DNA from 3 places in the Marinobacter sp. G11 genome. Region 2 is predicted to be linked to each of the others. Evidence: predicted binding sites of a transcription regulator. Region 2 holds the regulator's gene; each other region holds the start of a gene.

Region 1 (7,927 bases), on a different contig from region 2:
CGGGCGGACATTCTCCAGCACCGCATAGGAGCCAATGGCCAAGCCAAAACAACCGGCCAGCAAGGCATACAACCGCCCTGCTGCCCCGCGCAGCCCGATGAGAGATACGCTGGCCAGCACCAGCACGGCGACTGCAGGCAGGTTCATCAGCCGGGACTGTCCACTGAGCAGCGACACCGCTGAGCCGTCCCCGCTATCCAGTAGGTTGTGGCCCAGACTGTATGCACCCAGGCCCACCAGCATTATCCCGAACGCGAGTTGCCAGAGGCGCTTTCGAAAGAAAATAGCAGTCATTGCCCCTGCACCGGCAATAATCGCCAGCGCCCCCTCTGCCGTAAGCATCAGGCTCTGAGGCATCGGCACCATCGGGAAGGCTGTGATAATTAATGCCAGGACGCCGGCCTGAAGGCCGCACAGAAAGAGAATCAGTAAGCAGGCCTGGAGCCTGAGGTCGCGAGTTGGCTGTGGCATGAAAAAACTTTGTTGTCGCCCGGAAGTAAGGAGAAATTAACAAGTTACTAGCACCTGAATACTAGCAGTTGATTTTAGCCAATTCCGTTGTTTCCTTGTTACCGAATAGCCCTCCTCGCCTATCGGCGGTGGCCGGCAGCAATTAAACGCCGTTGCGCCGGGGTTTTCAGATAATTCCGGCATCCAGGCTGGCCGCCACAAACAGCCCCAGCTCTTCACACTGGTCGGCAAATTCGGGCTGGTAGTCACCCCGGCACAGGAGGGGCTCCTGGATGAGCTTCCAGCGCAAGCCAGTGGTGATGCTGTCTATGGCGCGGCGTGTGCCGGTGCCGTCGTGGCCGGCGCGGATATAGAAAGTAAAAGGCAGGCCCTGGGTTCTTTCCAGGCAGGGGTAATAGCTACGGTCAAAGAAGTCTTTGAGGGCACCGGACATATAACCGAGGTTTTCGGTGGTGCCGAGGATGATGGCGTCGCAGGCGAGGACATCTTCGGGGCCGGCTTCGAGCGGCGCTTTCACCACCACTTCCACCGCTTCAATATCCGGGTTACGGGCGCCCTTTTCCACGGACTCCCGTAACCGCAGGGTATTGGGAGACGGTGCATGGGCTACTATCAACAGTCGCTTCATGTAACGCCTCCCGGGGTCTTACTTAGAGCAATTCACCGTTCGCTTCCACCGGCGCTTCTGCCGCTTCTTTCTTCACCGGCTTGGGCATCAGCTTGTCACGAACCTTGGCTTCGATTTCGTTGGCGATGTCCATATTCTCTTCCAGGAACTTGCAGGCATTGGCCTTGCCCTGGCCGATCTTGTCGCCGTTGTAGGCGTACCAGGCACCGGATTTGTCGACGAAGCCTTCTTTCACACCCATGTCCAGAACTTCGGCCATGTGGTAGATGCCCTTGCCGTACATGATCTGGAACTCGGCCTGTTTGAACGGCGGCGACACCTTGTTCTTGACGACTTTTACGCGGGTTTCGTTACCTACCACTTCGTCGCCGTCCTTCACCGCACCGATGCGGCGGATGTCCAGGCGTACGGAAGAGTAGAATTTCAGGGCGTTACCGCCGGTGGTGGTCTCTGGGCTGCCGAACATCACACCAATCTTCATACGAATCTGGTTGATGAACACCATCAGGCAGTTGGCATGCTTCACGTTACCGGTCAGCTTACGCAGCGCCTGGGACATCAAACGGGCCTGCAGGCCTACGTGGCTGTCGCCCATTTCGCCTTCGATTTCCGCTTTCGGAGTCAGGGCCGCTACCGAGTCGACGATGATGACGTCGATGGCATTGGAGCGTACCAGCATGTCAGCGATTTCCAGGGCCTGCTCGCCGGTGTCCGGCTGGGAGACCAGCAGGTCGTCGACGTTTACGCCCAGTTTTTCAGCGTAGATAGGGTCCAGTGCGTGCTCGGCGTCGATGAAGGCACAGGTTTTGCCGGCTTTCTGCGCTTCGGCGATCACTTGCAGGGTCAGGGTGGTTTTACCGGAGCTTTCCGGGCCGTAGATCTCTACAATCCGGCCATACGGCAAGCCACCAATACCCAGGGCCACGTCCAGCCCCAGGGAGCCGGTGGATACCGCAGGAATGGCTTCACGGGGCTGGTCGCCCATTTTCATCACGGCGCCCTTGCCGAACTGGCGTTCAATCTGGCCCAGTGCTGCGCTGAGTGCTTTCTTGCGGTTGTCTTCCATTGTTACCTGCCCCTCACTATTCGATATGACGACACCGGAGGTGTATCCAGTGTTTTCCTGTATATTTGAACAGTATTAAAACATAAGCCTTGGCACAGACCAACCCCTGCCGGGGTGAAAAACATCACAGTGTTTTCAGAAACTCCGTAACCCCTTGCAACACATACAAAACCGATCGCCGGCGTACCTGTTCCCGGTCGCCGTCAAAGTGCTGAACACGGGTTTGCGTGTTGTCCGGGCCGGTACCCCAGGCAAACCATACCGTGCCCACAGGCTTTTCCACGCTGCCGCCGCCGGGGCCGGCAACGCCGCTGATGGCCACGGCCACATCCACACCGGTGGCGCGAACGGCACCGGCCACCATCTGGCGCACCACCGGTTCGCTGACAGCGCCATGTTCGGCCAGCGCCTTTTCTTCCACGCCCAGAATGGCCTGTTTGGCCTCGTTGCTGTAGGTCACCAGCCCGGCCATCACATAGGCAGAGGAACCCGCCCTGTCTGTCAGCACCTTGGCCACCCAGCCACCGGTGCAGCTTTCAGCGGTGGCCATGGTTCTGCCTTGCTGCATCAACAAGTCTCCCAGCGCATTGCCGGCGGTTTCCATTTGCTGATCGGTTGCTTGCATAGCCGTCTCCAAGCTTCTGTTGCCAAACCCTTCGTTTCATCCCGGGCGTTATTTTCTTACAATCCCCGCTTTGACCCAAACGCACGATCAACCGGACGCTTCCATGCCTGCAACCCAGACCGATCTTTCCAAGCATACCCCCATGATGCAGCAGTACCTGAAGATCAAGCGGGAGCACCCGAACGAGCTGGTGTTCTACCGCATGGGTGACTTCTACGAGCTGTTTTATGACGATGCCAAAAAAGCGGCCGAGTTGCTGGACATTACCCTGACCGCCCGGGGACAGTCCGGTGGCAACCCTATTCCCATGGCCGGCGTGCCTTTCCACGCTGCTGAAGGCTACATTGCCCGCATGGTGCGCGCAGGTCAATCCATCGCTATTGCTGAACAAATTGGCGATCCGGCCACCAGCAAGGGGCCGGTGGAGCGGAAGGTGGTGCGCATTGTTACCCCCGGCACCCTCAGCGATGAAGCCTTCCTGGAAGACCGCCGCGACAACCTGCTGGCGGCTATTTTCAGCCATAAAGAGCAGTTCGGCTTTGCCTCGCTGGATATTTCCAGTGGTCGCTTTGCGGTGTCTGAACTTGACAGCCTGGAAGCCCTGCAGGGGGAACTGCAGCGGCTACGCCCGGCCGAGATCCTGATCAGCGAAGACTTCCCCTTCGGTGACCTGCTGGAAGGCTTCACCGGTGTCCGCCGGCAAGGCCCCTGGCTGTTCGAGCTGGATTCGGCCCGGCGGGTGATTACCCAGCAGCTACAGGTGCGTGACCTCACCGGTTTTGGCTGCGAAGACCTGCACCTAGCCATTTGTGCCGCCGGCTGCCTGCTGCAGTACGCCCGGGAAACCCAGCGCACCGCCCTGCCCCACATTCGCAAACTGACCCGGGAGCGCCGGGAAGACGCAGTGATTCTGGATGCCGCCAGCCGCCGTAACCTGGAAATCGACACCAACCTGATGGGCGGCCAGCAATACACCCTAGCCTGGGTGATGGACCGCACGGCCACCGCCATGGGTGCCCGGGAATTGCGCCGCTGGCTGAACCGCCCGCTGCGGAATGTGGAAGTGGTCCAGCAACGCCAGCAGTCAGTCTCGGCCCTGCTGGACGGTTTTCACTATGAACCGGTGCACGACCTGCTCAAGCGTGTGGGCGACATCGAACGGATCCTGGCGCGGGTAGCCCTGCGCTCGGCCCGGCCCCGGGACCTCGCCCGCCTGCGGGATGCTTTCCAGACCCTGCCAGAGCTTCAGGAAGCCCTGAAGCCGGTTAATTCCAGCCATGTAGCACAGCTGGCCGGAACCATTGGCGAATACCCGGAGCTTGCTGACTTGCTGGAGCGGGCCATCATCGAAAACCCGCCGGTGGTGATCCGCGAGGGGGGCGTGATAGCCGAGGGCTTCGATGAAGAGCTGGGCGAGCTGCGCAACATCAGCGAGAACGCAGGCCAGTACCTGCTGGATGTGGAAACCCGGGAGCGGGAGCGTACCGGCATCTCTACCCTGAAAGTGGGCTACAACCGGGTACACGGCTATTACATTGAAATCAGCCGGGGCCAGTCTGCCCAGGCGCCGGTAGATTACATTCGCCGCCAGACCCTGAAAAACGCCGAACGCTTTATTACGCCCGAACTGAAAGAGTTCGAAGACAAGGCCCTGAGTGCCAAGAGCCGCGCCCTGGCCCGGGAAAAAGGCCTGTATGACGACGTTCTGGAAACCGTCGCCGAACAACTGGCGCCGCTGCAGGATGCCGCCCAGGCCCTGGCCGAGCTGGATGTGCTCAGCAACTTTGCCGAGCGCGCCACCAGCCTGCGCTTTACCGCACCGGAGTTTACTGACCAGCCCGGTTTTGATGTGGAAGAAGGTCGCCATCCGGTGGTGGAGCAACTGCTGGACGAGCCTTTTGTGCCCAACAACCTGCTGATGGACACCAAGCGCCGGATGCTGGTGATTACCGGCCCCAACATGGGCGGTAAGTCCACCTACATGCGCCAGGCCGCCCTGATTGCCCTGCTGGCCTACACTGGCAGCTTCGTGCCCGCCAACCGGGCGGTGCTGGGGCCAGTAGACCGGATTTTCACCCGCATGGGCTCTTCCGACGACATCGCCGGTGGCCGCTCTACGTTCATGGTGGAGATGACCGAAACCGCCAACATCCTGCACAACGCCACCGAACACAGCCTGGTGCTTATGGACGAAGTGGGCCGGGGCACCAGCACCTTCGACGGCCTGTCCCTGGCCTGGGCCACGGCAGAGCACCTGGCGAAGGACATTTGCTGCTACACCCTGTTCGCCACCCACTACTTCGAGCTGACACAACTGGCGGATGACCTGGAACATGCGGTAAACGTGCACCTGACTGCCACGGAGCATGATGATTCCATCGTGTTCCTGCACAATGTGCATGACGGCCCCGCCAGCCAGAGCTATGGCTTGCAGGTGGCCAAGCTTGCCGGCGTGCCGCAGGATGTTATCCGTAACGCCAAGGCCCAGCTGGCACACCTGGAAGGCAGTGCCAGCCCGTCAGCGCCGGCCCCGGAGCATGTGCATGAACCGGCACCGAAAGCCGTCACACAACCGACCAGCGCGGAAACGGTTTATCAGGGTGATATGTTCGCCATGGCGGAGCCAAGCGCGGTGGAAGAGGCCTTACAGCAGCTGGATGTTGATGGCCTGTCGCCCCGGGAGGCCCTGAACCAGCTGTATGAACTGCGGGCATTATTGAAGAAATAACAGAAAACTGGGCCAAACTTGATCTGTGTAATAAGGTTATAGCAGCCCAACGCTTGCGGCTTCGGGGGCCGCTCCCTACAATATCGCGCACAAAATTATAGATGGGGCCGGATTTTCAGGGCTCCTGATGAGACTGAATGTTCTACGAACCAGGGATCTGACTATGGCGTTTATCGTTACTGATAACTGCATCAAGTGCAAATACACCGACTGCGTGGAAGTGTGTCCGGTAGACTGCTTCTATGAAGGCCCCAACTTTCTGGTGATCGACCCGGACGAGTGCATCGATTGCGCCCTGTGCGAGCCCGAGTGCCCGGCGGAAGCCATCTTCTCTGAAGACGAACTGCCTGCAGGCCAGGAAGCCTTCGTTGAGATCAACGCGGACCTGGCCGGCAAGTGGCCGAATATCACCGAGAAGAAAGACCCGCTGCCAGACGCCGACGAGTGGGACGGCCAGCCCGACAAGCTCCAGTACCTGGAGCGCTGAGGCCAAACGCTGTCAGCAGCTGCGAAAAAGCCGGAAGAGCGATCCTCTTCCGGCTTTTTTATTTCAGGCCTGTGCAGCCCGGCTTACCCCTCTGCCAGCAACTTCTTCGCGGCAGCAGACTTGTAGAAGCTTCCCAGCCTTCTGCGCACCAATGCCTCCATATAACCTTCCTTGTGCAGCACATCGATAATCGGCAGGCCGAGCTCGGCAATTTCCGTAACAATCACTTCCCGGGTCACCCCGATATCATTCAGCAGGTCCATCACCGGCCGGTCGCCATACTTGGCAAACAGGTGCTCGACCACGGCCCGGGCGCAGCCTTCAAAGTAGGCGGTTTTACGGAAGTTCAGCCAGAAGTCATAACCCAGTACCACAAACTCCTGTAGCTCCACCTCACCCAGCCCGTCCTGGAGCTCGGCAATGGTCTGGTTCTCCAGCGATACCCAGGCCGCCATCACGCTGTCGCGCAATTCATCGTCGGTCAGTGCCCGGTGCAGGAACTGCTCGCTGCGTACAATCAGCCCCGGCAAGCTCTCTGCCAGCCAGGCCTTGATGCGACGTTCGAAGGTTTCATCCAGCCCCGGCACGGCCTTGTTGGCCATTTTCTTGCCGAACTTCATCACCGAACCCACTCCCGGCACCGAGCGGGTAATCAGGTTATCTTCATAAAGGTAATTCACCAGCCCGTGGTACACCACGTTCGACACCAGCTCCTGGTACACCGGGTGCGCCATGATCTCGCTGATGATCCGCTCCCGCTGCTGGCGCAGCTCCAGGGCCTCTTCAATAAAGCCGCTGGCCTGCTCCCGTGACAGGATTTCGCCCAGCGTGGTGTCTGCCTGAACCGGTGCCTTGAGCACTTCTGCCGCCATCTCCGCAGCCAGTTCCGGAATGCCGGCATCCAGTTCCATGTTCACGGCGATGCGCTTGATCACGCCCATTACCTGCTCGGGGCTGATCAGCCGGCCCAGCGGCACTTTTTCGGCATAGCCAAGCAATTCATCCACTTCCTGTTCCAGGAACTTCTTCAGCTTGGCGCCTTTGAGGGCGGCCACTTCGTGCTTTACGTGGGCTTCAAACAGGGTATCGACAAGACTGGGGGCAGTTTTGCTCATAGAGCTGGCATCCTTTGGCTGAATTCCTGAAGTATGCCGATGAGGCTAACACGGAAGCAGGCAGCAAGGGTTTGCCGGAATTACCGGCGAACCCGTGATTATGGGCCAGTCCGGCAACCGGCCCGGCAAAAACAGACGGTTACTGGAAGTCTGAAAACTCGTGGGGTTCCGCCGCCAGCGCCAGGCACAGGCTGCCGGGCCCAACGTAAATGGAGCTGGTAATGCCCATCTGCGACAACAGCAACTCTACACCGTGCTTTTCACAGGCATCGCGCAGGCGATTCAGGCCCGGCAGCTCTTCGATCTCAGTCCAGCTCAGGCCGCAGGACAAACTTACATAGGGTGTCAGCAAACCAGCTTCCAGACGGCCGATGGCGTAATTCATCACCTTTTCAACCGCCACGTTGAAGTCGCGGGTTTTGGCCACCGGCTTGCCTTCCACGCCCTGCCCGAAGATCACCGGGTTGATGTTCAGCACCTTACCCATGAAGGCGGCCATCGCAGACACGCTCTTGTCGCCGCGGCGCCGGGCCCGTTCACGGATGTAATGCAGGTCGCGGGGAATCACGCAGGTGTAGATCTTGTCGGTGAAGGTTTCCACCTCGTGGCGTAGGGCATTCTTGGAGACTTTCTGGTTGATCAGCCGCAGGGTGTGGGCCGCCAGCAATCCCTGGCCCGCAAAGATCTGCTTACTGTCGATGACCCGCATGGAGAATTTGCCTTCCCGGCCGGCGGCCTTGCGGGCGCCTTCGTAGTTGGCCATCACGGTGTTCATGGCTTCGGAGGCGTGGTCGAAAATCTGGCTGC
Region 2 (7,927 bases):
CAATCACCGTGGCAGGCATCAACCGGCCCAGCCGGCTGTCTTTCACCAGTTGTACGGTTTGCAGGGGCAGCAACAGAGGCCGGTGGCGGGTATGTTCCCGCAGCGGAGTTACGTTCTGGCACAGGGTGCCGCCGTGGAACACATTGATAAACTGTGCGCCCCGGCAAATGCCCAGCACCGGAATATTGATGGCTTCGGCCTGAACCAGCAGCCGGTGATCGGTGGAATCCCGCTTGCGATCGTACCGGGCCGTTACCTGGGGCTGTTGCCCGTAAAGCTCCGGGTGTACGTGGGTGCCGCCGGACAGCACCAGCCCGTCCAGCAGGGACACATCGGTATGACTGCCGGGGCGAATGTAATGGGTGTTGGCACCGTGCAGGCGCAGGGCCAGGTTGATCAGCCGGTGCGCCAGGCTTCTTCGCACCGGGCCACTGATGCCGATAGTCAGCCCCGGTTTCTCCGGCAGCTCTTCTGCCATCGGCATGTCGTTGCCCTGATAATCAGACATAACCGTGTTGTTTCAGCCAGTTGTCCGTGGTCTCACGCCAGGAATGGGTGAGGTTGTGGAAGCTGAACTTCTGGGCTTCCCGGAACCGGCTGCGTAAATCGGCCAGGTCTTCCGGATGTGCGGCCAGCTGCTCCAGAACCACCCAGTCATTCCACACCGTGGAGAAATGCCAGCGCGGGTTGTCGATGTCGCAGTCCGGCAGACGGTAATGCAGGGTAGGGCGGCTCTTGATCCTGGGGTCCTTCACGTAGCCTGCCAGCAGTTCCTTGTCGAGATGGGCGAACAGCGGCAGCAGGTCCAGGGCCTTGTTGCGGGTGGGGTTGTAGTGCAGGTAATCCCGCATCAGGGTTTCCAAATCCGGGCGATAGTCATCCGCCATCAGCTTCTCGGTATACCGGCTGCTCCAGGGTTCGATATAGGTGGTGAACTTACGGCTGATATCCAGCTGGTGCCGGGCTTTAAGCCAGTCGTAAAGGGCAGCAAAGGCTTGCAGGTAGGCTACCAGGGTGGCGGGTTCCAGGTCCGGCAATTCCGGGTTCAGCTGCAGGCCAAAGGCAAAGTAGATGGCTTCACGGCTACCTTCTGCGCCCAGTTCCCGTAGCTCATCCATCAGGGTTTCGATCAGTTCCAGTTTCGAGAACGCCAGCGGCGGGCCGACAATCTCAAGCGGAACGACCTTCTCGGCAGCAAAGTCGATCACATCCATGGCATGGCTGCCCAGCTCCCGGATGGATTGCGGCAGGCGCTCGTCGTCCAGGTCCAGCTCCTTGATGGGATCGGAGTCCAGTTCGATGGTAAAGCGGCCATGTTCGGTGTCCAGTGCGGTCACGTAGCGTGAGGTCAGCTCCGGCGATCCGCCGAGCAAGCGGGCGGCATGCTGCACCAGTTGTTCGTAACCGAGCCCCGAAAGCTCGATTTCGACCCCTACGCGGCGTTCTTCACCTTCGTGGTTTTTCAGTCTTTCCGGCATCTTGCAACGATTGGCTGCGTTCATGGAGTGTTTGCATCCCCTTGCTTCGTTTCAGGTCACCTTAACATAGGCTTGCGCCGTGTCCCGTTACCCAAAGGAAAGAAACTGCACAGGGACTTTACACTGGATAAAACACTGTATATAGTCAAATCACTGTATAAAAAACCAGGACGAACAACCCCGGAGAAAAAGCATGAAGCTGACCGCCCGACAGTCCCAGGTGCTGGATATTATCCGGCGATATCTGGATGAAACCGGTTATCCGCCCACTCGCGCAGAAATCGCTGCCGAGCTGGGGTTCCGCTCGGCCAATGCGGCGGAAGAGCATCTCAGGGCGCTGGCTCGCAAAGGTGCGATCGAGATGGTGCCGGGCGCCAGCCGCGGTATTCGCCTGCCGGAGGCTGAGCCGGATCTGGGGTTGCCGGTCATTGGTCAGGTAGCAGCGGGTAGCCCGATCCTGGCGCAGGAGCATGTGGAAGATCATTGCACCCTGAAACCCGACTTCTTCTCGCCCTCGGCAGATTACCTGCTGCGGGTGCGGGGCATGAGTATGAAGGATATCGGCATCCTGGATGGCGACCTGCTGGCGGTGCATCGCACCCAGGATGTTCACAATGGCCAGGTAGTCGTGGCCAGGGTGGGCGAGGAAGTTACCGTTAAACGCTACCGCCGTGAAGGCTCAAGGGTCTGGCTGATTGCGGAGAACGAAGAGTTTGCTCCTATCGAAGTGGATCTGAGTGAGCAGGAATTGTTTATCGAAGGTCTTGGTGTGGGTGTAATCCGGCGCTCCGATCTTCACTGAACAGGCAGGTGAGTTATGGAACAGTTGAGCTTCAATCAGAACATGGCGTTTCATCCGGCCACAGTGGCACCGGCGCAAGCGATCTCTGCGGGGCAGCGCCCGGCAAGCATGCGCCGGCCTGCAGGTGGTTCGGCAGCGGGTCATTCGGGCCTGGGCGGCAATGTGACGGAGATTATCCTGCCGGAAGGGCAGGTAGAGAACTTTCAGCTGTTATTGCCCATGCTCACCCAGCTGAACCAGGAAAAGCGCTGGCTGGCGTGGATTGATCCGCCTCAGGCGCTGGTGGCCAAGTGGCAGAAGATGCACGGCATTGTGGCGAATGAGATCCTGGTGCTGCGTTCAACCGCGGAATACCCGGCCCAGCAGCTGGCAGAGCGCGCCCTGGGCGCAGGTACCTGTCATGCGGTAGTGCTCTGGACCAACAAGCTGGGGCGCGCCGCCTTCGATTCACTGCAAAAGGCTTCTGCGAAAGGAAACAGTCACGGGGTGATTTTGCGCCAGCGCTGAAGGCTGGCGCAGTATCGGTCAGTGCAGGGTATAGCTGGGCTGGGGGTCGATTGCGTCGCCGTCTTCGTCATCCCATTCCATTTCATGGCCCATGTCGTAGTCGATATTGCCGGCGGCTTCAATGCCTGCAGCAATCATGGCCTTTGCCACGTTCATATCCCGGTTCTCCATCATTTCCCGGGCTTCTTCGGAAAAAGAAATGCGCACCAGTGGGGCGGCATCATCATCTATCCGGCGCAACGCGTAGTCGCCGTCAGAGAGTTGTACAATTTCAAAAAACGATGGTGACATTCGTTAAACCTTTGTCGTCATTCGGGTTGTTTCGGTGCAGCCGTGGTCAGGGCTGCTACCACTCGCCGTGCCGCTCTTCAAGTTCCCTTGCAAAAATGGCCATGGCTGCCCTGGTCTGTTCCAGTGCCTGCAGGGAGCGGTCCGGGCCTTCTTCTGCGGCTACCGCAATAATGTTGTCGGCAGAGACCGTCTTTTTCTGCGCTGGTGGTTGGCCCAGGGCCTTGTCCAGCTGAACCAGGTGGTTCCACCAGCTGTCCCGCTGCTGTGCGAGGCTGTCGAGAGTCTCGACTTCCGCCACATCGTATTCGAACAGCGCCTTTAACTCGGCCAGGCTGTGCGGCGTTTCCGTCTTTTTCTGGTGCAGCCTTGCGATCATGGTCAGTAGTACGTCGCGGGCTCTCAGCAGAACTTCTGCCACTGCCTGGGACCGGGCTTCTCCGATCACGGCTGCCGGCAGTCCGGTGCTGGCGGTACTGGCTGGCTGGTCAAATTCCCGGATCAGTACCTGGGCCAGGTACAGTTTTTGTGAAACCAGTGAATACCACGTTGAAGCCATGCAATACCTGCCCACATGCAGTGCCGGATGATCAGTTGCCCGCCTGAAGACCACACCCTTGTATATCGATCAGGCCAAGCGACTAATAGTATCATTTTTGTCCACCCATTTCCTCCCCTTTGATGGTCGCTGTTGATGCAGGTGCCTGTTCACAAGAAACTACAAACCTTCACTTGAAACGGGCGTTTGAAACTGGCAAAAAGACCCGCAATTCGGGCGAAGGTCGATCGCCCGACCATTCAGAATGGAGGTTGAGGGATGCGAAACCAGTTGGTTGCGGCGGTTACCGCAGCAGTAATGGGGTTGTCCGGATCCGCTGTGGCAAAGGTTTCACCTGCCGAAGCAGAGCGGTTGAACAATGAGCTCACACCGGTCGGTGCCGAACGCGCCGGTAATGCCGAAGGCACTATTCCGGCCTGGAACGGCGGCCTGGCAACACCACCGGCAAACTGGCGAGAGGGAACCAAGGAGATTGATCCGTTCCCGGAAGACAAGCCGCTTTATACCGTTACTCGCGATAACATGGACCAGTACCGTGATGTGCTGTCGGATGGCCATATCCGGATGCTGGAACAGTACGGGCCGGAATTCTTTATGCCGGTTTACCAGACGCGCCGGACTGCAGCCTTCCCCGAGCATGTCTACGAAAAGTCTTTCGAGAATGCCTTGAGCGCAGAGCTGCTGGATAACGGCAACGGCGTGCGAAATACCATCATGACCAGTCCGTTCCCCATTCCCCAGAATGGGCTTGAGGCGATTTGGAATCACATCCTCCGTTATCGGGGTGAAGAGGTTTCGTTCCGCAGTGCCTCCGCCACGCCCCAGCGGGATGGCGCCTACAACGAAGTGGTTAACCAGTACGATTACTACTTTGCCTACAGCCAGATTGGCGCCGAGCTGGCAGATATCGACAACAAGATCTTCTACCTGAAAACCGAGACCATCGCGCCCAGCACCCTGGCCGGCACCATCACACTGGTGCACGAAACTTTGGACCAGGTCCGTTCACCGAGGCTGGCATGGCGGTATGATTCCGGTTCACGGCGTTTGCGCCGGTCACCGAACCTGGCCTACGAGACAGATCTGCCCAACTCCTCGTCGCTGCGTTCCGTTGACCAGAAAGACATGTACAACGGTGCCCCTAACCAGTACGACTGGGAGCTGAAAGGCAAGCGGGAACTGCTGGTGCCGTACAATGCGTACAAGCTGCATGACGACAACATTCGCCCCTCGGATGTGATTCGCCCGAACCACATCAACCAGGAGCTGACCCGCTACGAGTTGCACCGGGTCTGGGTAGTGGAAGCCAAGCGCCGCGTTGGTATTGGCCATATCTACGATCGCAGGGTGTTCTACATTGATGAAGATAGCTGGCAAATCATGGCCTCTGAAGAGTACAACGAAGAGGGTGAGCTGTGGCGCGTGTCGGAAGCCCACAACATCAGCTACTACAGTGTGCCGGTGTTCTGGACCACCATGGAAATGACCTACGACCTCAAAGCGCAGCGTTATTACATTGATGGCCTGGATAACGGTTACCCGGCCTACGATTTCGATCCGGGCTTCCGGGGTAATGAATTTACCGCCTCGGCGGCACGGCGGGCAGCACGACGCTGATACCTGACAGAGACACCGGTTAATGCCCAACAACAATAAAGTACTGGTAGTGAGTGAAGATCCCGGCCTGCGCCGGGATCTTGTTACTATCCTGGAGTTTCTGGGTGAAGGCCCGGTGGCTGCTGACGACCTGTCAGTGGCAGCGCAATTGCAGGATGGGGAGGGTCAGCCGGAGGGTTTCTCCGTGGCCGTGCTGGCAGGTGACGGCCAGGCCGTGCAGAATAGCCTTCAGGAGCTTGCCCGCATCGCCCCGGCTTTGCCGGTGTTGCTGGCCGGCGGGCCTGAGGCTGCCGACCTGCCCAGAGATCTCGCCAGCCGCATTATCGCCCGCCTTGAATGGCCCCTGAATTACGCCAAGTTTGTCGATTCCCTGCACCGGGCCCAGGTGTACCGTTCCCAGTTTGACCAGGGCAATGGCCGCGGGCACCAGCGGGGTGTCCAGCTGTTTCGCAGCCTGGTGGGCACCAGCCGTCGCATACAGCAGGTGCGGGATCTGATGGAGCAGGTCGCCGACCGGGACGTCAGCGTGCTGATCACCGGAGAGTCCGGAACCGGCAAGGAGGTGGTTGCCCGCAACCTGCACTACCATTCCGACCGTCGCGACCAGCCCTTCGTGCCGGTAAACTGCAGCGCCATACCGGCGGAGCTGCTTGAAGGCGAGCTGTTTGGCTATGAACAGGGAGCCTTTCCCGGTGCCATCACCGAGCGGGCCGGACGCTGTGAACTGGCCAACGGCGGAACCTTGTTCCTGGATGATGTCAGCGAGCTGCCCCTGAACACCCAGGTGAAGGTGCTTAGGCTGGTGCAGGATGGCAACTTCGAACGCATCGGCAGTAACCGCTCCCGGCCTACCAACGTGCGGATTATTGCGGCGGCAGACAAGAATCTCGAGCAGCTGATCGAAGCCGGCCGCTTCCGTGAAGACCTCTACTACCGGCTGAATGTTTTTCCCATCGATATGCCCGCCCTGCGTGATCGGGTCGAAGATATTCCCCTGCTGATCAACGAACTGATCTCCCGCATGGAAAAGGAAAAGCGCGGCTCCCTGCGGCTGAACTCGGCTGCCATCATGAGCCTGTGCCGGCATGACTGGCCGGGCAACGTGCGGGAGCTGGCCAACCTGGTGGAGCGGTTGGCCATCATGTACCCCTACGGCGTGATTGGTGTTCAGGAGCTGCCCCGGAAATTCCGCTACCTGGATGACCACGACGAACACCAGGCTCCGGAAGATCAGGGCTTGCCCTCTGCCGTTCCCGGCCTGGTGGGGCTGGACGGGCCGGTACTGCTGCCGGTTAACGGCATTGACCTTAAGGACTACCTGGCCAATCTCGAGAAGCAACTGATCGAGCAGGCCCTCCACGAAACCGGGGGCGTGGTGGCACGGGCTGCAGAGAAATTGCGTATCCGCCGAACCACACTGGTAGAGAAGGTGCGCAAGTACGGCCTGCGGGAAGAAACCCCGTCCTCCTGACGCTGAAGCGCCCCGAGTTTGCCTGCGGGGCTTTGATTCCGGCGGCCTTTCTGAGAAAGTATCGGGATATGCGCACGACAGGGAGTTGACCGATGAACGACAAACCGCATCTTGATGAAGAGGCGCTGGCTGAACTGAAGGATGTCATGGAAAAAGAGTTTGATGTCCTGATCCAGACCTATCTGGCCGACTCCAGGAGCCGCATCGAAAGCCTTGAGCAGGCGCTGTCAGAGAATAATCCGGACGTTTTTGCCAAGACCGCCCACAGCTTCAAGGGCAGCAGCATCAATATTGGTGCGCCCCGGCTGGGGCAGGCGTGCTTTGAAGCGGAGAAGCTGGGTAAGGCCGGAGCACTGGAACAGGCTCCGGCCGTACTGGAGCAGATTTACACGGAGTTTCGGGAGGTGCAGCAGCGCCTCGAGAACTTCGGTTAATCGTTTTTGCTTTCGTAGATCTTGCGGCCCCAGGCTTCTTTCTCGCCTGGCAGGACCAGGTTCAGGATAATCGCCACCACGGCACACAGGGCGATCCCTTCCAGCTGCCCCAGCACCATGTTGCCAATACCGAACACCAGGGTAACACCGACGATCACCAGGTTACGTGACTGAGACAAGTCCACCTGGTGGCGGATCAGGGTATTCAGGCCCACCACGGCAATCGAACCAAACAGCAGGCACAGGATGCCGCCCATCACGGGCACCGGAATGGTCTGCAGCGCGGCACCAAACTTGCCCACAAAGGCCAGTACAATGGCAACAACGGCCGCCCACCACATTACTTTCGGGTTGAAGTTGCGGGTCAGCATCACTGCGCCCGTCACTTCCGAGTATGTGGTGTTGGGTGGCCCGCCCAGCATAGACGCGGCGCTGGTGGCCAGGCCATCGCCCAGCAGGGTGCGGTGCAGGCCGGGCTTTTCCAGGTAGTTCTTGCGGGTAACGTTGCCAATGGCCAGTACATCGCCAATGTGCTCAATGGCCGGGGCGATGGCCACCGGAATCATGAACAGGATGGCGCCCCAGCTGAACGCGGGTGCGACGAAATTCGGCACCGAGAACCAGGCCGCCTGCTCGATGGCGGTGGTGTCGACAATGCCGGCAAACCAGGACAGCACATAGCCCACAATCACGCCGAACATGATCGGCACCAACCGGAAAATACCTTTCGCCCAGACTGACATCACAACCGTGACGGACAGTGAGATCATG
Region 3 (7,155 bases), on a different contig from region 2:
CACCAGTACGTCGAAGTCGTCTTTGACGTCGTCCAGGCTACCAGCCATTTTTACGCCGGTTTTGCCAACGCTGGTCATTTCGCCGGCGTCGGCGCCGATCAGGCTGCTGCCCGGCTCGACGATGGCGGCGCCGAGTTCAAGGCCCTCGGTGCCGTCTACCGCTTCGATCAGTACCTTGCCCATGCGCCCGGCGGCGCCGATGATTGCTACCCGCATCTGTTCTGCCCTCAGAATTTCATTTCGTCGAAGAAGTTTTTCACACCCTCAAACCAGGAGGTTTTCTTCGGAGCATGATGGGTGCCGTTGCTGCCGTCCAGCGTTTGCTGGAATTCTTCCAGCAGTTCTTTCTGGCGCTTGGTCAGTTTCACCGGGGTTTCTACCATCACCCGGCACAGCAGGTCGCCGGCAGGGCCACCACGCACCGGGCTCACGCCTTTGTTGCGCAGGCGGAAAAGCTTGCCGGTCTGGGTTTCAGCCGGGATTTTCAGCTTCACACGGCCATCCAGTGTAGGCACTTCCAGCTCACCACCCAGGGCAGCATCCACGATGCTGATGGGCACTTCGCAGTACAGGTTGCGGCCGTCGCGGGTGAAGATGGAGTGTTCACGCACAGCCACCTGGACGTACAGGTCGCCTGGGGGGCCACCATCTACGCCCATTTCACCTTCGCCAGACAGGCGGATGCGGTCGCCGGTATCCACGCCGGGCGGCACTTTGACCGACAGGGTTTTGTCCTGGCGAACACGACCCTGACCATGACAGGCCTTGCAGGGATCCTTGATGATCTGGCCAGAGCCACGGCAGGTCGGACAAGCCTGCTGCACGGTGAAGAAACCCTGCTGCATGCGTACCTGACCCATGCCCTGACAGGTACCACAGGTTTCCGGCCGGGAGCCTTTTTCGGCGCCGCTGCCTTCACAGACATCACATTCCTTATGACCCGGAATCTTGATTTCGACGGACTTGCCCTTAACGGCTTCTTCAAGGTCCAGCTCCAGGGTGTAGCGCAGGTCTGAGCCACGGGTATTGCGGCCACGACCGCCACCACCACCGAAGATATCACCAAACACGTCTCCGAAGATGTCGGAGAAGCTGCCGCCACCGCCGAAGCCACCGGCACCGGCCTGGCCGTCTACACCGGCATGACCGAACTGGTCATACGCAGCGCGCTTGCCGGAGTCAGCGAGCACCTCGTAGGCTTCGGTGGCCTCTTTGAATTTACTGTCGGCATCCTGGTCATCCGGGTTACGGTCTGGATGGTATTTCATCGCGAGCTTCCGATATGCCCGCTTTATTTCCTTCTCATCCGCTCCCCGGGCAACCCCGAGTACTTCGTAATAATCGCGCTTGGCCATACTTCAAAACCCTGTTGCTATAACGCGGAAAACGCGGGGCTACCCCCGCGTTTTCCAACTGCCTGATGTACTTCGGATTTACTTCTTGTCGTCGTCTTTGACTTCTTCGAACTCGGCATCAACCGCGTCGTCTGCAGCCTGGGCACCTTCCTGCCCGTCAGCCTGCTGCGCCTGGTCAGCCTGATCCGCGTACATTTTCTGGGCCAGCTCGGAAGAGACTTCAGTCAGCTTCTGGGTCTTGGCTTCGATATCTTCCTTATCGGTACCCTTCAGAGCTTCTTCGAGGTCCTTGATGGCGCCTTCGATGGACTCTTTTTCGGCCTCGGTGACTTTGTCGCCGGCTTCGGTCAGGGTCTTGCGTACGGCGTGAACCATGGCATCGCCCTGGTTACGAGCCTGTACCAGCTCTTCGAACTTGCGATCTTCCTCGGCGTTGGCCTCGGCATCGCGCACCATCTTCTCGATTTCGTCATCGTTCAGGCCGGAAGAGGCCTTGATTACGATGGACTGCTCTTTACCGGTCGCCTTGTCTTTGGCAGACACGTTCAGGATACCGTTGGCGTCAATGTCGAAAGTCACTTCGATCTGCGGCACACCGCGGGGTGCCGGCGGAATGTCGGCCAGGTCGAAACGACCCAGTGACTTGTTCTGTGCCGCCTGCTTGCGCTCACCCTGAACAACGTGGATGGTTACCGCAGTCTGGTTGTCGTCCGCTGTGGAGAAGGTCTGCGATTTCTTGGTCGGAATCGTGGTGTTCTTCTCGATCAGCGGAGTGGCCACACCACCCATGGTTTCGATACCCAGGGTCAGCGGGGTTACGTCCAGCAGCAGTACGTCTTTCACGTCGCCAGACAGTACCGCACCCTGAATGGCAGCACCCATGGCTACGGCTTCATCCGGGTTTACGTCTTTACGCGGCTCTTTGCCGAAGAATTCCTTAACCTTCTCCTGCACCAGCGGCATACGGGTCTGACCACCCACCAGGATAACTTCGTCGATTTCAGAGGCCTTCATGCCAGCGTCCTGCAGAGCCACTTTACAGGGCTCGAGGCTGCGCTGAACCAGCTCTTCTACCAGCGATTCCAGCTTGGCGCGGGTCAGTTTCACGTTCATGTGCTTGGGACCAGACGCATCTGCAGTGATGTACGGCAGGTTTACGTCGGTCTGCTGGCTGCTGGACAGCTCGATCTTGGCCTTTTCGCCGGCTTCCTTCAGGCGCTGCATGGCCAGGGAGTCACCGCGCAGGTCGATGCCGCTGTCTTTCTTGAACTGGTCCGCCAAGTATTCGATGACCTTCATGTCGAAGTCTTCACCACCCAGGAAGGTGTCACCGTTGGTAGCCAGTACTTCAAACTGGTGCTCACCGTCTACGTCGGCAATCTCGATGATGGACAGGTCAAAGGTACCGCCGCCCAGATCGTAGACCGCTACGGTACGGTCGCCGCTCTGCTTGTCCATGCCGTAGGCCAGCGCAGCAGCAGTCGGCTCGTTGATGATCCGCTTAACTTCCAGGCCGGCAATCTTGCCTGCATCTTTGGTGGCCTGGCGCTGGCTGTCGTTGAAGTAAGCCGGCACGGTGATAACCGCTTCGGTTACGGTCTCGCCCAGGTAGTCTTCTGCAGTCTTCTTCATTTTCTTGAGGACTTCGGCAGAAACCTGCGGCGGAGCCATCTTCTGGCCTTTCACTTCTACCCAGGCATCGCCATTGTCAGCCTTGGCGATCTTGTACGGCACCATCTTGATGTCTTTCTGAACCACGTCGTCTTCAAAACGACGACCGATCAGACGCTTGATGGCGTACAGGGTATTTGCCGGGTTGGTGACCGCCTGGCGCTTGGCAGACTGGCCAACCAGTGTTTCGTTATCGTCGGTGTAGGCAATGATGGACGGGGTGGTACGATCACCCTCGGCATTCTCGATTACCTTTACCTTGTCACCATCCATGATGGCCACGCAGGAGTTGGTGGTTCCCAGGTCGATACCAATAATTTTGCTCATCGAATCACTCCAAGATCTTTCTGAATTCTGCTCCGGAGTGAGACCACCCCGGCTGTCGCTGTTTAATCGCTATATTGGCGCTTTCAGCGGCTTTTCAAGCCCCGACGGCGCCTTTTTTGATCAATTTTCTGCTTTTGCCACTACAACCATGGCCGGACGAACAACGCGGCCGTTCAGCAGATAACCCTTCTGCACCACCGCCACCACGCTATTGGGCTCGGCATCCGGGGCCGGCACCATAGACATGGCTTCGTGCTGCTGCGGGTCGAACGGTTCACCCACCGGGTTCAGCTGCTCCACGTTGAATTTCTTCAGGCTGCTCATGAACAGGCTGAGGGTCATTTCCGCGCCTTCGCGGATAGAAGCCACCAGTTCGCTGGCGTCTTCCTGCCCTTCCGTGCTTTCCACGGCCTTCTCCAGGCTGTCGGCCACCGGCAGCAATTCCTTGACGAATTTTTCCAGCGCAAACTTGTGCGCCTTTTCCACGTCGATCTCGGCCCGGCGGCGCACGTTCTGCATTTCTGCCTGGGAGCGCAACGCCTGGTCCTGGTACTCCTGTAGCTTGGCCTTCAGGGCATCCAGCTCGGAACCCTCTTGCCCCGCCTCGCCAGCTTCCGGCTCGGCATCAGCCTGTTCCGCCTGTGCGGCTTCGTTCAGCTCTTCTTCTACCTGTTCGTTGCGCTTTTCGTCAGCACTCATGACAACTCCTGATGGATTTTCCCAGGGCCCGAAGGCCTGCGGCTGGTTTAAGCCCCGCCCGTTTCAGGGCAGGAAAATACGACTTTGCGAACGGATATGGGGCCCGCCGGGCGGGTTTCAACCTTCCGGGATGCATTCTTTACAAATTCGGGGCACAGGTTATTTGCAAACAGGAAAAACCCTGTATATATTCACAGCAACTGTATGGAATCACAGTATTCGAAATTTTCAGAGACAACAGACTCTGAACGGAGGTAATCAGCATGCTTATCCAACTGACGGTCTCGAACTACGCCATTGCTGAACGGGTTGAATTGCAGTTCAGCAAGGGCATGACAGCACTCACCGGCGAAACCGGTGCCGGCAAGTCTATCGTTCTGGATGCCCTGGGGCTGGCCATGGGCGGCCGCGCAGACGCCGGAGCTGTGCGCCACGGGGCCGAGCGTGCCGATATCAACGCCAGTTTCGATATCTCGAGAATTCCGGAAGCCCGGCAATGGCTTGAAGCCCACGAACTGGATGACAAGGAAGACTGCATCCTGCGCCGCACTATCCGCAAAGATGGCCGCAGCAAGGCGTTTATTAACGGCCAGCCCTGCCCGCTGTCCCAGCTCAAAGAACTGGGCGGCCTGCTGATGGACATCCACAGCCAGCACCAGCACCAGTCACTGCTGCGCAAAGACACCCACCGCAAACTGCTGGACGAGTTTGCCGGCGCCGAACAACTGGCCGACCAGGCCCGCACCGCCTGGAAAGCCTGGAACGCTACCCGCCAGAAACTGGAACAGCGCCGGCACAACGCCGACGAAGCCGAGGCCAGGCTGCAACTGCTTCGCTACCAGGTAGAGGAGCTGGACCGGCTGGCACTGGAAGACGGCGAGCAGGAGGCCCTTGAGCAGGAGCAGGCCCAGCTGAGCCAGGCCGATGCAGTACTGCACAGCAGCCACCAGGCCGCCCTGCTCTGCACCGAAGATGACACCAGCGCAGCCGCCCTGGTACGCCAGGCCCTGCAGCAACTGGAGCAACTGCCGCTGGAAGTGCCGGCACTGGCCGATACCCTGCAGATGCTGAACGAAGCACAGATCCAGATTTCCGAAGCCGGCGACAACCTGCGCCGGTTTGTCGACGACTATGAAGCCGACCCGGCGCGGTTGGCCGAGGTGGAAGAACGCCTGAGCGCCATTTACCAGATGGCCCGAAAGCACCGGATTACCCCGGAAGAGTTGCCGGAACTGCACCAGCGCCTGGCCGCAGAACTGGCCGAACTGGACGGCGGCGAAGGCAGCCTGGAACAACTTGAAGCTGAGCTGGAAAACCTGCGCCAACAATTCGATGAGCTGGCAGCACAGCTGTCTGCCAAACGGGAACAGGCCGCCATGGAGCTGGACCAGCGGGTTGCCCGGGAACTGGCCCAGCTAAGCATGCCCAACATGCAGTTTGTCACCCACCTGAGCGGCAATGCTGACAACGAGCCGGCACCCCATGGCATGGAAGATATCGAATTCCTGGTCAGCGCCAACCCCGGCCAGCCGGCACGCCCACTGGCCAAGGTGGCCTCCGGCGGTGAATTGTCACGGATCAGCCTGGCCATCCAGGTGGTTGTGGCACAAACCTCCACCACACCCACGCTGGTATTCGATGAAGTGGACGTAGGTATTGGCGGCGGCACTGCCGAAGTGGTGGGCCGACTGCTGCGGTCACTGGGGGATAACGGGCAGGTACTGTGTGTGACTCACTTGCCGCAGGTGGCCGCCCAGTGCCATCAGCACCTGTTTGTCAGCAAGTTTACTGAAAAAGAAGCGACTTACTCGCGCATTGAGGCACTGGATGATCAGGGCAGGATCAGCGAGGTAGCAAGAATGCTGGGTGGCGTGGACATGACCGAGCACACCATTGCCCATGCCCGGGAGATGTTCGTAAAGGGCCAGGCGACCCATCACTGAAATCCCCTCTCGATTCGGAGAGCTTCGGGGCCGGCACTTGCTGGCCCCTTTTTTATCGTTTGATTACTTCTTGCCGGAGTTCAGAGGTTTTACGTACAGGATCAGGCTGTGATCGACAATCTCGTAGCCGTGTTCTGCCGCAATCTTCTGCTGACGCTCTTCGATGACCTCGTCCACAAACTCGATCACTTCACCGGTCTGGGTGCAGACCATGTGGTCGTGGTGATCGTCGCCGGCCATTTCGAACACCGCATGGCCGCCTTCAAAGTTGTGGCGCAATACCAGGCCAGCTGCCTCAAACTGGGTCAGCACCCGGTAAACGGTCGCAAGGCCCACATCGTCACCCTGGTCGAGCAACTTCTTGTAGACGTCTTCAGCACTCAGGTGATGCTCCTTGGCGTTCTCCAGAATATTGAAGATTTTCACCCTGGGCAGAGTAACCTTAAGACCGACTTTTCGTAATTCGGCGTTTTCAGATGGCATGCTACTATTCACTCGTTGGTGTGCCTTACGGCTTCCGGTATGATGAAGCCGCCGTTCAACGGTTAAACCCGTTTCACACCTGCCAAAGGCAGGCGATTTCAAGATAGAGGATTTCCCCTGGCGATGCAAAAGCTCACCGCTATCATTCTTATTGGCATTTTATCCTTGTCAGGCTGCGTCTTTCCCGGCGTTTACAAGATCAACGTACAGCAGGGAAACATTGTTACCGACGAAGAGCTGACTGAACTCTCCGAAGGCATGCCACGCAGCCAGGTACACGCGGTACTGGGCAGCCCGCTGATGCTGAACCCGGTCGATCCTTCCAGGGAATACTACGTGTACACCTTCCAGCGCCGGGGTGGTGACATCGAAGAACAACGCATCATCGTTTACTACAACGGCGACCAGTACAGCCACTACGAAGCCCAGCTACTGGAAGAAACCCCAGCCTACTAAGCTTCAGGCTTTCTTTTTGGCCCGGTTCAGGCGCGCCTGTTTCGGGTCGATCTTGAGCGGCCGGTACAGCTCTACCCGGTCGCCTTCCCGTAACTCGTGGCTGGCCGGATCTTTGATCACCTTGCCGAACACGCCCATATCGATAGCGTCCGGCTCAATTTCCGGAAAGATATCCACGATACCCGAAAGCTTTACCGCCTCCAGCGCCGTGACTCCCTCCG

Evidence for each region. Region 2 encodes LexA, which represses DNA repair genes until DNA is damaged. Its sites were predicted from a motif close to CTGTNTNNNNANACAG; they were not measured.
Region 1: recA (recombinase RecA) is a predicted target of LexA. The motif match lies at 2,223-2,238, and genes of this name have one in related genera.
Region 3: recN (DNA repair protein RecN) is a predicted target of LexA. The motif match lies at 4,234-4,249, and genes of this name have one in related genera.

The regions. Positions count from the first base shown of each region.
Region 1 is NZ_JAJSPB010000014.1:61,732-69,658, forward strand. It holds gene LWH94_RS10710 (EAL domain-containing protein) at 1-471, opposite strand, end outside; gene LWH94_RS10715 (flavodoxin family protein) at 638-1,099, opposite strand; gene recA (recombinase RecA) at 1,122-2,165, opposite strand; gene LWH94_RS10725 (CinA family protein) at 2,290-2,790, opposite strand; gene mutS (DNA mismatch repair protein MutS) at 2,894-5,518, shown strand; gene fdxA (ferredoxin FdxA) at 5,682-6,005, shown strand; gene LWH94_RS10740 (hypothetical protein) at 6,089-7,120, opposite strand; gene LWH94_RS10745 (DegV family protein) at 7,260-7,927, opposite strand, start outside.
Region 2 is NZ_JAJSPB010000013.1:59,420-67,346, reverse strand. It holds gene LWH94_RS10310 (gamma-glutamyl-gamma-aminobutyrate hydrolase family protein) at 1-508, opposite strand, end outside; gene LWH94_RS10305 (amidoligase family protein) at 501-1,502, opposite strand; gene lexA (transcriptional repressor LexA) at 1,672-2,280, shown strand; gene LWH94_RS10295 (cell division inhibitor SulA) at 2,296-2,787, shown strand; gene LWH94_RS10290 (hypothetical protein) at 2,806-3,078, opposite strand; gene LWH94_RS10285 (DUF6586 family protein) at 3,134-3,634, opposite strand; gene LWH94_RS10280 (DUF1329 domain-containing protein) at 3,893-5,251, shown strand; gene LWH94_RS10275 (sigma-54 dependent transcriptional regulator) at 5,274-6,722, shown strand; gene LWH94_RS10270 (Hpt domain-containing protein) at 6,815-7,156, shown strand; gene LWH94_RS10265 (uracil-xanthine permease family protein) at 7,153-7,927, opposite strand, start outside.
Region 3 is NZ_JAJSPB010000047.1:773-7,927, forward strand. It holds gene dapB (4-hydroxy-tetrahydrodipicolinate reductase) at 1-216, opposite strand, end outside; gene dnaJ (molecular chaperone DnaJ) at 228-1,355, opposite strand; gene dnaK (molecular chaperone DnaK) at 1,434-3,353, opposite strand; gene grpE (nucleotide exchange factor GrpE) at 3,474-4,052, opposite strand; gene recN (DNA repair protein RecN) at 4,316-5,995, shown strand; gene fur (ferric iron uptake transcriptional regulator) at 6,059-6,478, opposite strand; gene LWH94_RS18065 (outer membrane protein assembly factor BamE) at 6,602-6,934, shown strand; gene LWH94_RS18070 (RnfH family protein) at 6,938-7,155, opposite strand, start outside.